2 regions of the Rhizobium sp. TBD182 genome follow, and region 2 is predicted to be linked to the other one. Evidence: predicted binding sites of a transcription regulator. Region 2 holds the regulator's gene; the other holds the start of a gene.
What was found. The regulator PhoB, encoded in region 2, activates phosphate uptake and scavenging genes when phosphate is short. The targets are predictions, from matches to a motif close to TGTCATNNANCTGTCAT.

Region 1: the regulator PhoB is predicted to act here: its motif matches at 2,678-2,694, upstream of T18_RS01385 (LTA synthase family protein).

Annotation. Positions count from the first base shown of each region.
Region 1 is NZ_BDLN01000001.1:259,172-263,602, forward strand. Features, by position in the region: gene T18_RS01380 (DUF1003 domain-containing protein) at 33-566, opposite strand; gene T18_RS01385 (LTA synthase family protein) at 676-2,616, opposite strand; gene T18_RS01390 (NAD+ synthase) at 2,848-4,431, shown strand, end outside.
Region 2 is NZ_BDLN01000001.1:1,407,000-1,411,430, reverse strand. Features, by position in the region: gene pstB (phosphate ABC transporter ATP-binding protein PstB) at 1-100, shown strand, start outside; gene phoU (phosphate signaling complex protein PhoU) at 199-924, shown strand; gene phoB (phosphate regulon transcriptional regulator PhoB) at 956-1,639, shown strand; gene T18_RS07070 (GcrA family cell cycle regulator) at 1,939-2,472, opposite strand; gene T18_RS07065 (aspartate aminotransferase family protein) at 2,903-4,105, shown strand; gene argF (ornithine carbamoyltransferase) at 4,160-4,431, shown strand, end outside.

The DNA.
Region 1 (4,431 bases), 1.1 Mb from region 2:
GGGATGGATTTTCGCGCGCCGGTTCTTTCTCGTCAGTCTTCTTTCCGGGTCACATGGCGGTGAAGGGCAGCGAGGTCCTGCCTGAGTGCTGCCAGTTCGGCCAGTACCTTCACGTCGATCTTTTCGTGCAGAGACAGCACCTCAAGCTCGGCTTTCAGGTTCACCTCATAATCCTTGGCGGCCTCGAAACGGTCACGAGCGGCCTGCCGGTTCTGCGACATCATGATGATCGGTGCCTGAATGGCCGCGAGCATGGAGAGCAGAAGATTGAGGAAGATGAAGGGGTAGGGGTCGAAGGCCCGCGTCGTCAGTACGATGGTGTTGATTATTGCCCAGAACACCAGGAAAAAGCAGAAGCTGAGGATAAATCCCCAGGAGCCGCCAACCTTTGCAATGCTGTCGGCCAGCCTGTCGCCCAGGTTTGCCCCGGCGGAAAATTCCGCATTGGTGTCGGTCGAGACCAGCTTTTTCTGGTGCGACAGTTCCAGAATACGACGCTCCACCTCGCCGATTTCCCGGGAGGAGCGCTTGAAGTGCGAAACGATATAGTCGGAGATGTCTGACACGGTGCTTCTCGTGGTGCTGATGGTTCGGTAAGGCCCTGTCGAGATAAACCCGCATGGCAAAGGAATTCAAACGATTTCCGCTGCCATGCCGTTCAGCCATCCAGCCCCATCAGACGGAGGGTGTAGCGTCATTTACCCAGTTGAAGCCGGGGAAGAAGCGCTCTCGGCCATATTGCTCGCCGAACATCATGTCGAATTGCAGCAGACGATAATTGCGCACCACGTCCGGAATGGAATTGGGTGAGATCGACCAGTCGGGCAGGGCCTTGCCATCCGTTGCCACCAGCATATGCCGGTCGACGACGGAAAACGCATTCTGCACTTCACCCAAAGTCCCCGTATAGAAGGGGTCTGAGAAACCGGCTGTTTTCAGTACGTGATAGGGCAACAGCGCCGGGCTGATGGTGCCGATATTCTTGCGCACCCCCGTCTTCGAGGACCAGACGACAAGCGGCGTCTCGTGTTCCTTTTTCATGATTTCCAGCGGCGCGCGGCGGCTGGCCACCATGCCCGGCATGTAGCCGCTTTCCACGAATGTCTGGCCAAGCGGCGGCAGGTGATCGCCGAAGAGCACGATGATGGTTTCGCGCTCGCGCTTTTTTGCCCAGCGCATCAGCTTCAGAAGGGCGTCGTCGGCCTCCGCCACGCCCTGCGCATAGGTACCAAGCGCCTGCGATGCGGAAGCGGAAAGATCGCCCTCTACGCCGATGGTGTCGCCGGCATAACGGCCCGCCTCGTAAGGTCCGTGTCCCTGCAGGGTGACGGCGAAGAGGAAGAGCGGGTTGCGCGCATCGTCCGCGGCCACCATGATCTGGTCCATCAGCGCGTCGTCGGAGGCGAAGTTGCCGCGCTTTTCCATGGGCGGCAATGTCTCTTCCGAGCGGAACTCCTCGAAGCCGAAATTCCTGTAGACTTCCTTGCGGTTCCAGAACCATTCCTGAAACGGATGCATGGCGATGGCCGAATATCCTTCGCCACGGAAGAAGCTGGCAAGCGAGGGCACCGGGCGGCGGATATATTGCTGATAAGGAATGCTGCCATAGGGCAGGAAGGCGTTGGAAAAGCCGGTCAGCGCCTCGAATTCCACATTCGCCGTCATGCCGCCGAATTCCGGCGAGAACACGTTGCCGGATTGCTTGGCGCGGATGTTGGGCATCGGATCGGCAGAGAGCTTCAAGTTTTCAAGCCGTGTCGGATCCCACAGCGATTCGCTCATCAACATGATGACATCAGGGTAATCGCCCGTGTTGGCGGCAAAGGCGGCGGGTTCCGAGGTCAGGTCTGCGATGCTGTTTTCGCCGTAACCCTGCGGCGCCGAGACGTTGGCCATGGGAATATTGAAGGCAAAGGCCATCAGGAAACCGTTATGGCGGTAATTCTCCTGTTGATCCCACATCATGGGGATGATGTTGAGACGATCGCGCACCCACGAATAATGCGAATAGTCCATGAGCGAGGCGAGGCCGGCCAGAAGCGGCAGCGCCAGCACAAGACCTGCGGCGCGTTCGCGCCAGCTCAAGCCCGGCGAATAACGCCGCGCCAGCAGCCACAGGGTGGAAAGGGCCGCAACCGTGGCGCAAAGGCCAAGGCCGACCAGCACGGCCGTCACCGGCTGGGCTTTCAGCATGGTGGGCAGAAGCTCGAGGATCTGCCGGCCGAACAGCAGGTCGGAGGGATAAAGCGGATCGGAGAGATAGGTCTGTTTCTGCGCGGAAATAAGCCCTGTCAGCGCGCAAAGCGGCGCAACGGCGATGAGCGACAGGTAACGGCGGCCGAGGATGGAATCCAGCGCTACGAGCAGCAGCAGCACGGCGGCGATGGTGGTCATGCCGGGGCGGGCGGATGAGGTGAGGAAGGTGCCGACATCAACTAGCGAACCGCGGGCGATCCATTCCAGCGCGACGACAAGCACGACCGACGAAAATGTCAGATTGGCAAGCGTGTAGGCCTTACCCGAAAGCTTGGAAAGGCTCCGCGTCCATGCAGGCGAAAAGACAAAATCAGCCTTTTCGGAAGCCGTTGTTTTTGGCGCCGAATTTCTCAAACTCATACTCCGGTATTACGAGGCAACACCGCGCAATTCGGGGAGGTGAATCGGGGCGTCGCAAAACTGTCATGTAACTGTCACATAAGCGCGATGAACGCGACATGAACTTTGCGGAGTGTGGCCGGTGCGGTGATAACCTTAGCGTGAATGCCGGTTGCGGCTTCATCCTATCAAGGTGGTGCGGCATGCAATTGCCGCGTTGCGGAGCGGGCACGGGCGCGGTATTGAAAAGCCATGAGCGACAGACACGACATCAAAAACCATCTTCGAATTGCCGTCGGGCAGTTCAATCCGACTGTTGGCGACGTGGCGGGCAATCTCGCCAGGGCGCGCGAAGCACGGGCCGATGCGGCGACGCAGGGTGCCGATCTCCTGCTTCTGACCGAGCTGTTCATATCCGGCTATCCGCCGGAAGACCTGGTATTGAAGCCGGCTTTTCTGAAAGCGTGCCTGAAGGCCGTGGAAGAACTGGCGGCGGAAACCGCCGATGGCGGGCCGGGCGTCGTCATCGGTTTTCCGCGTCAGGGCGAAACGGGCCGGCACAATTCGGTTGCGCTTCTGGATGGCGGCAAGATCATCGCGCTGCGTGACAAGATCGACCTGCCGAATTACGGCGAGTTCGATGAAAAACGCGTTTTCGCCGAAGGTTCGATCTCCGGTCCCTATAATTTCCGCGGTGTCAGGATCGGCATTCCGATCTGCGAGGAAATCTGGAACGATATGGGGGTGTGCGAAACGCTTGCCGAAAGCGGGGCGGAAATCCTGCTGGTGCCGAATGGTTCGCCCTATTATCGCGGCAAGCTGGATGTGCGCCATCAGGTGGCGCTGAAGCAGGTAATCGAAAGCGGCTTGCCGCTGGTCTTCGCCAATCAGCTTGGCGGGCAGGACGAGCTGGTTTTCGACGGCGCGAGCTTCGGTTTCAATGCCGACAAGACCCTTGCCTTCCAGATGAGCCAGTTCGAGGCGACCCTTGCCGTTACCGATTGGAAACGCACCGCAGAAGGCTGGCGCTGCGAGAGCGGTCCTTTCTCGAAAATCCCTGAAGGCGAGGAGGCGGATTACCGGGCCTGCATGCTGGGCTTTCGCGATTACGTCAACAAGAACGGCTTCAAGAGCGTGGTTCTCGGCCTTTCCGGCGGTATCGATTCGGCGATCTGCGCTGCGCTTGCTGTTGATGCGCTGGGCGAAGAGCGGGTGCGCTGCATCATGCTGCCCTATCGTTACACCTCCGAGGATTCGCTGAAGGACGCAGCCGATTGCGCCAGAGCGCTTGGCTGCCGTTACGATATCGTGCCCATTGCCGAACCGGTGGATGGGTTCCTGTCGGCGCTTTCGGAAATGTTCGAAGGCACGGAAGAAGGCATTACCGAAGAAAACCTGCAGAGCCGTACACGCGGCACCATTCTCATGGCCGTTTCTAACAAGTTCGGCTCAATGGTGGTGACAACAGGCAACAAGTCGGAAATGTCGGTGGGGTATGCGACGCTTTATGGCGACATGAATGGCGGTTTCAATCCCATCAAGGACCTCTACAAGATGCAGGTCTACGCCATCTCCAGCTGGCGCAATTCCCATGTGCCGCCGGGCGCGCTCGGGCCGTCCGGCGAAGTGATCCCCGCCAATATCATCTCCAAGGCGCCATCCGCCGAATTGCGACCCAACCAGACAGACCAGGATTCGCTGCCGCCCTATCCGGTGCTGGACGATATTCTGGAGTGCCTGGTGGAAAAGGAAATGTCGGTCGAGGAAATCCTCGCGCGTGGCCATGATATCGCGACGGTGCACCGGATCGAGCATCTGCTCTATCTCGCCGAATAC
Region 2 (4,431 bases):
CCATCTTGGTCATCTTGTCGAAGAAAACGAAACCGACAAGATGTTCACCAATCCGGACGACCAGCGCACGCAGGACTACATCATGGGCCGCTTCGGCTGATCCCCGGCCGGTGCTTTATCGTAACCGTACAAGACTGGTGCCTCTGCCGTGCCCCGCTGTTGGGCACGCGCATGCAGGCCAAGCCGGAGGAATAGACCATGACACAGACAACGACCCATTCGCATATCCTGTCTGCCTATGACGACGAACTGAAGTTTCTGACGCGCCGCATCGCCGAAATGGGCGGTCTTGCCGAGCAGATGTGCGGTGACGCCGTGCGCGCACTCGTCAATTCCGATGCTGCGCTTGCGCAGAAAGTCATTTCGGACGATACCATTCTCGACCATGCTGAGCGCGAAATTGGCGACAAGGCGATTGTAACCATCGCCAAGCGTCAGCCGATGGCGGCAGACCTTCGCGAGATCATCGGCACCCTGCGTATCGCAGCCGATCTCGAACGCGTCGGCGATCTTGGCAAGAACACGGCCAAGCGCGTTATCGCTGTCGCCGGCACCGGCGTTCCGCGCAAGCTCGCCCGCGGCATCGAGCATCTGTCCGACCTGGCGCTGGTGCAGCTCAAGGAAGTCCTCGACGTCTATTCCACGCGTTCCGCCGAAAAGGCCAATGCGATCCGTGAACGCGACGAGGAAATCGATGCCATGTACACGTCGCTCTTCCGGGAGCTTCTGACCTACATGATGGAAGACCCGCGCAACATCACCACCTGCACGCATCTTCTGTTCTGCGCCAAGAACATCGAGCGTATCGGCGATCATGCGACGAATATCGCAGAGACGATCTATTACATGACCACCGGCAGCCAGCCGGAGGGCGAGCGTCCGAAGGACGACAGTTCCAACACGCTTGGTTCGGTGACCGAGTAACAGACAAGCAGAAGCTTGCGGAGTTCAGCATATGGTGCCCAAGATTGCAGTTGTGGAAGACGAGGAAGCGTTGAGCGTCCTGCTTCGTTACAATCTCGAGGCTGAGGGATACGACGTCGACACGATACCCCGTGGCGATGAGGCGGAAATCAGGCTGCAGGAGCGCATTCCGGATCTTCTCATCCTGGACTGGATGTTGCCCGGTGTCTCCGGTATCGAACTGTGCCGGCGCTTGAGAATGCGGCCGGAAACAGAACGCCTGCCCATCATCATGCTGACGGCGCGTGGCGAAGAGAGCGAACGGGTTCGCGGTCTCGCTACGGGCGCTGACGATTATGTCGTCAAGCCGTTCTCGACGCCGGAACTCATGGCCCGGGTCAAGGCCATGTTGCGTCGGGCCCGTCCCGAGGTTCTGTCGTCGGTGCTCAAATGCGGCGATATCGAACTGGACCGCGAGACCCATCGCGTTCACCGCAAAAGCCGCGAAGTGCGCCTCGGCCCGACGGAATTCCGCTTGCTGGAATTCCTGATGACGTCGCCGGGTCGGGTGTTTTCCCGCTCGCAATTGCTGGATGGCGTCTGGGGTCACGATATCTATGTCGACGAGCGCACTGTCGATGTGCATGTCGGACGTCTGCGCAAGGCCCTGAATTTCTCGCACATGCAGGATGTCATCCGCACGGTGCGTGGTGCGGGATATTCGATGGAAGCCTGAGCGAAGCGGAACCAGATAGTTTCGCTGGCGAAGTAGTGCACCAAAAAATCAGGAAGCCCGAAATCTGAAACGATTTCGGGCTTTTTCTATATGAGTATCCGCCAAACTCGATGCCATTGTCCGTTTTGACCGGAGAAGATCGGCAGCGCGTTGAAATCCGGATTGAGGGGTCACGCCCAATAGTAAGGGGAAAGGGTGCGGCCTGCCATCAAGCCGCCCAGAAAGCCGCTTTATTTTTGTCATAAAAAAACGGGCCCGAAGGCCCGTAATTTTTGAGTGCTGAATGCGTGCCGCAACACTCAAGCCTTGCGGCGCTCGCTCACCGGCTGGTAGGCGAGTTTCGCATGGAACTTGCAATAGGGCGAAGATTCCAGCGCTTCACAACCGCAGAAATGGAAGTCGTCCTTCAGCGGATCGCCAACCGGCCATTTGCAGGTGCGCTCGGTCAGTTCCGTCAGCGTCAGGCGACGGGAAATCGGCGTGACAACGTTCTTGGAAGGAACGTAATCGAGAACCTGCGCGGTCTCGATATCGATCTCCTCGTGCAGCGCCGTTGCCGCGTTCGAACGGGTGAGGATGCGCGCCGGTGCCGCGTTGACGCGACCTGCGAAAGTCGTCGCACGCGATGCAGGGGCAGCGGTGCGCTTCGGCGCGGAGCGTGCCGAAGTCACTGGACCGCCAGCCTTGACGCGTCCCGGCAGATTGAGACGATGGACCTTGCCTATCACGGCATTACGGCTGACGCCGCCCAGCTGCGCTGCAATCTGGCTGGCGCTAAGGCCCTCGGACCACAATTTCTTGAGCTTTTCGACTCGTTCGTCTGTCCAGTTCATGCCGCTTCTCCGCTTGTCGCGTGTATTTTCGGCAGAATCCCTCTCCGTCTCGCGCGCATGCCGCAAGCGTGGTTTCCGCCTGATTTTCGGTGACTAGTTCCGCCGCAATGCAGTCTAGTAATTAGCGATTAACCTAGTGCCAGCCCGACTCCGTGGCAAGAGTCGCGGGAATCATCTGGAATCGATTTTCCGGTTTTCCCCAACTTGCTGGCGTATTGAGTCTGAAAGGCAACACCTTGGGGCTGGCCCGCCGCCGCATACTAGTGCTTGAGAAGCCCGGGAAACGCTGACTTTTGTTGACATCGGCAAACGAAGTGACAATAGTGCCCCTGCCGCCGCAAGGCGGCATTTTGATTTTCAGGCGAGGGATAACCCCGCAAGCCTATTGACAACAGTTTGACAGCGCATCTGCGCAAGGAGTGATACAGCCATGGCCGAAGCCGGCGCGCCATTGTTTGATACGTTTTCAAGAGCCCCCCTGCGCTTCGAGCGCGGTGAGGGTGTATGGCTGTTCACGGAAAGCGGCGAGCGATATCTGGATTTTGCGGCCGGTGTTGCTGTCAACTCGCTGGGCCACGCCCATCCTCACCTCGTTGATGCGATCAAGACGCAGGCCGAGAAGGTCTGGCACGTCTCGAACCTTTATGAAGTACCGGGACAGGAAAAACTCGCCAGGCGCCTGACGGAAGCGACTTTCGCGGACAAGGTATTCTTCACAAATTCAGGCGCGGAAGCCCTGGAATGCGCCATCAAGACCGCCCGCCGTTATCACTATACCAAGGGCCATCCGGAGAAGTTCCGCATCGTGTCCTTCGAAGGCGCTTTCCATGGCCGTACACTGGCGACGATCGCCGCGGGTGGCCAGCAGAAATACCTCGAAGGTTTCGGTCCCAAGGTCGAAGGTTTCGATCAGGTTCCGTTCGGTGATGTCGATGCCCTCAAGGCCGTCATCACGGCTGAGACTGCAGCACTTCTGATCGAGCCCATCCAGGGCGAGGGCGGCATTCGCTCGCCCAGCAAGGAATTCCTGCAAATCCTGCGCGGATTGTGCGACGAGCACGGCCTGCTGCTGATTTTCGATGAGGTCCAGACGGGTGTCGGCCGCACAGGCAAGCTGTTTGCTTATGAACATACCGGTGTTGCGCCCGATATCATGGCGGTCGCCAAGGGTATCGGTGGCGGTTTCCCGCTCGGCGCATGCCTTGCCACGGCAGATGCCGCTTCCGGCATGACGGCGGGCGTACATGGCACCACCTACGGCGGCAACCCGCTGGCCATGGCAGTCGGCAATGCCGTGCTTGACGTCGTTCTCTCCGAAGGTTTTCTCGAGAAGGTCCGTGACGTCGCGCTGGTCTTCCGGCAGGGTCTGGCCTCGCTCAAGGACCGTTATCCTGACGTGATCGAGGAAATTCGCGGCGAAGGTCTGCTTCTGGGCATCAAGGCGAAGATTCCTTCGGGCGAATTGTTGCAGGCCATGCGCGCAGAGCATCTGCTTGGCGTGCCTGCGGGCGACAATGTCATCCGTCTTCTGCCGCCGCTCGTCACCACGGCGGAAGAGGCCCGTGAGGGTCTTGCACGTATCGACGCGGCTGCCGCTTCCCTGACGGTTGCGAAACAGGCAAAAAGCGCCTGAAAAAATCAAGAGCGGGCCTCTCTTCAGGGGCTCGCAAGCATGGGACAGATTAGAATGGGTTCACCAAAACATTTTCTGGACCTCTCGGCCGTCGGGTCGGAGGATCTGCGGACAATTCTTGATGATGCGCGCACGCGCAAGATTGCCACCAAAACCGGCACGGCGGAAAAGCCGCTTGCCGGCAAGATGCTGGCAATGATTTTCGAAAAACCGTCCACACGCACCCGCGTCTCCTTCGATGTCGGCATGCGCCAACTCGGCGGTGAGACCCTTTTCCTGTCGGGCACGGAAATGCAGCTGGGCCGCGCGGAAACGATTGGCGATAC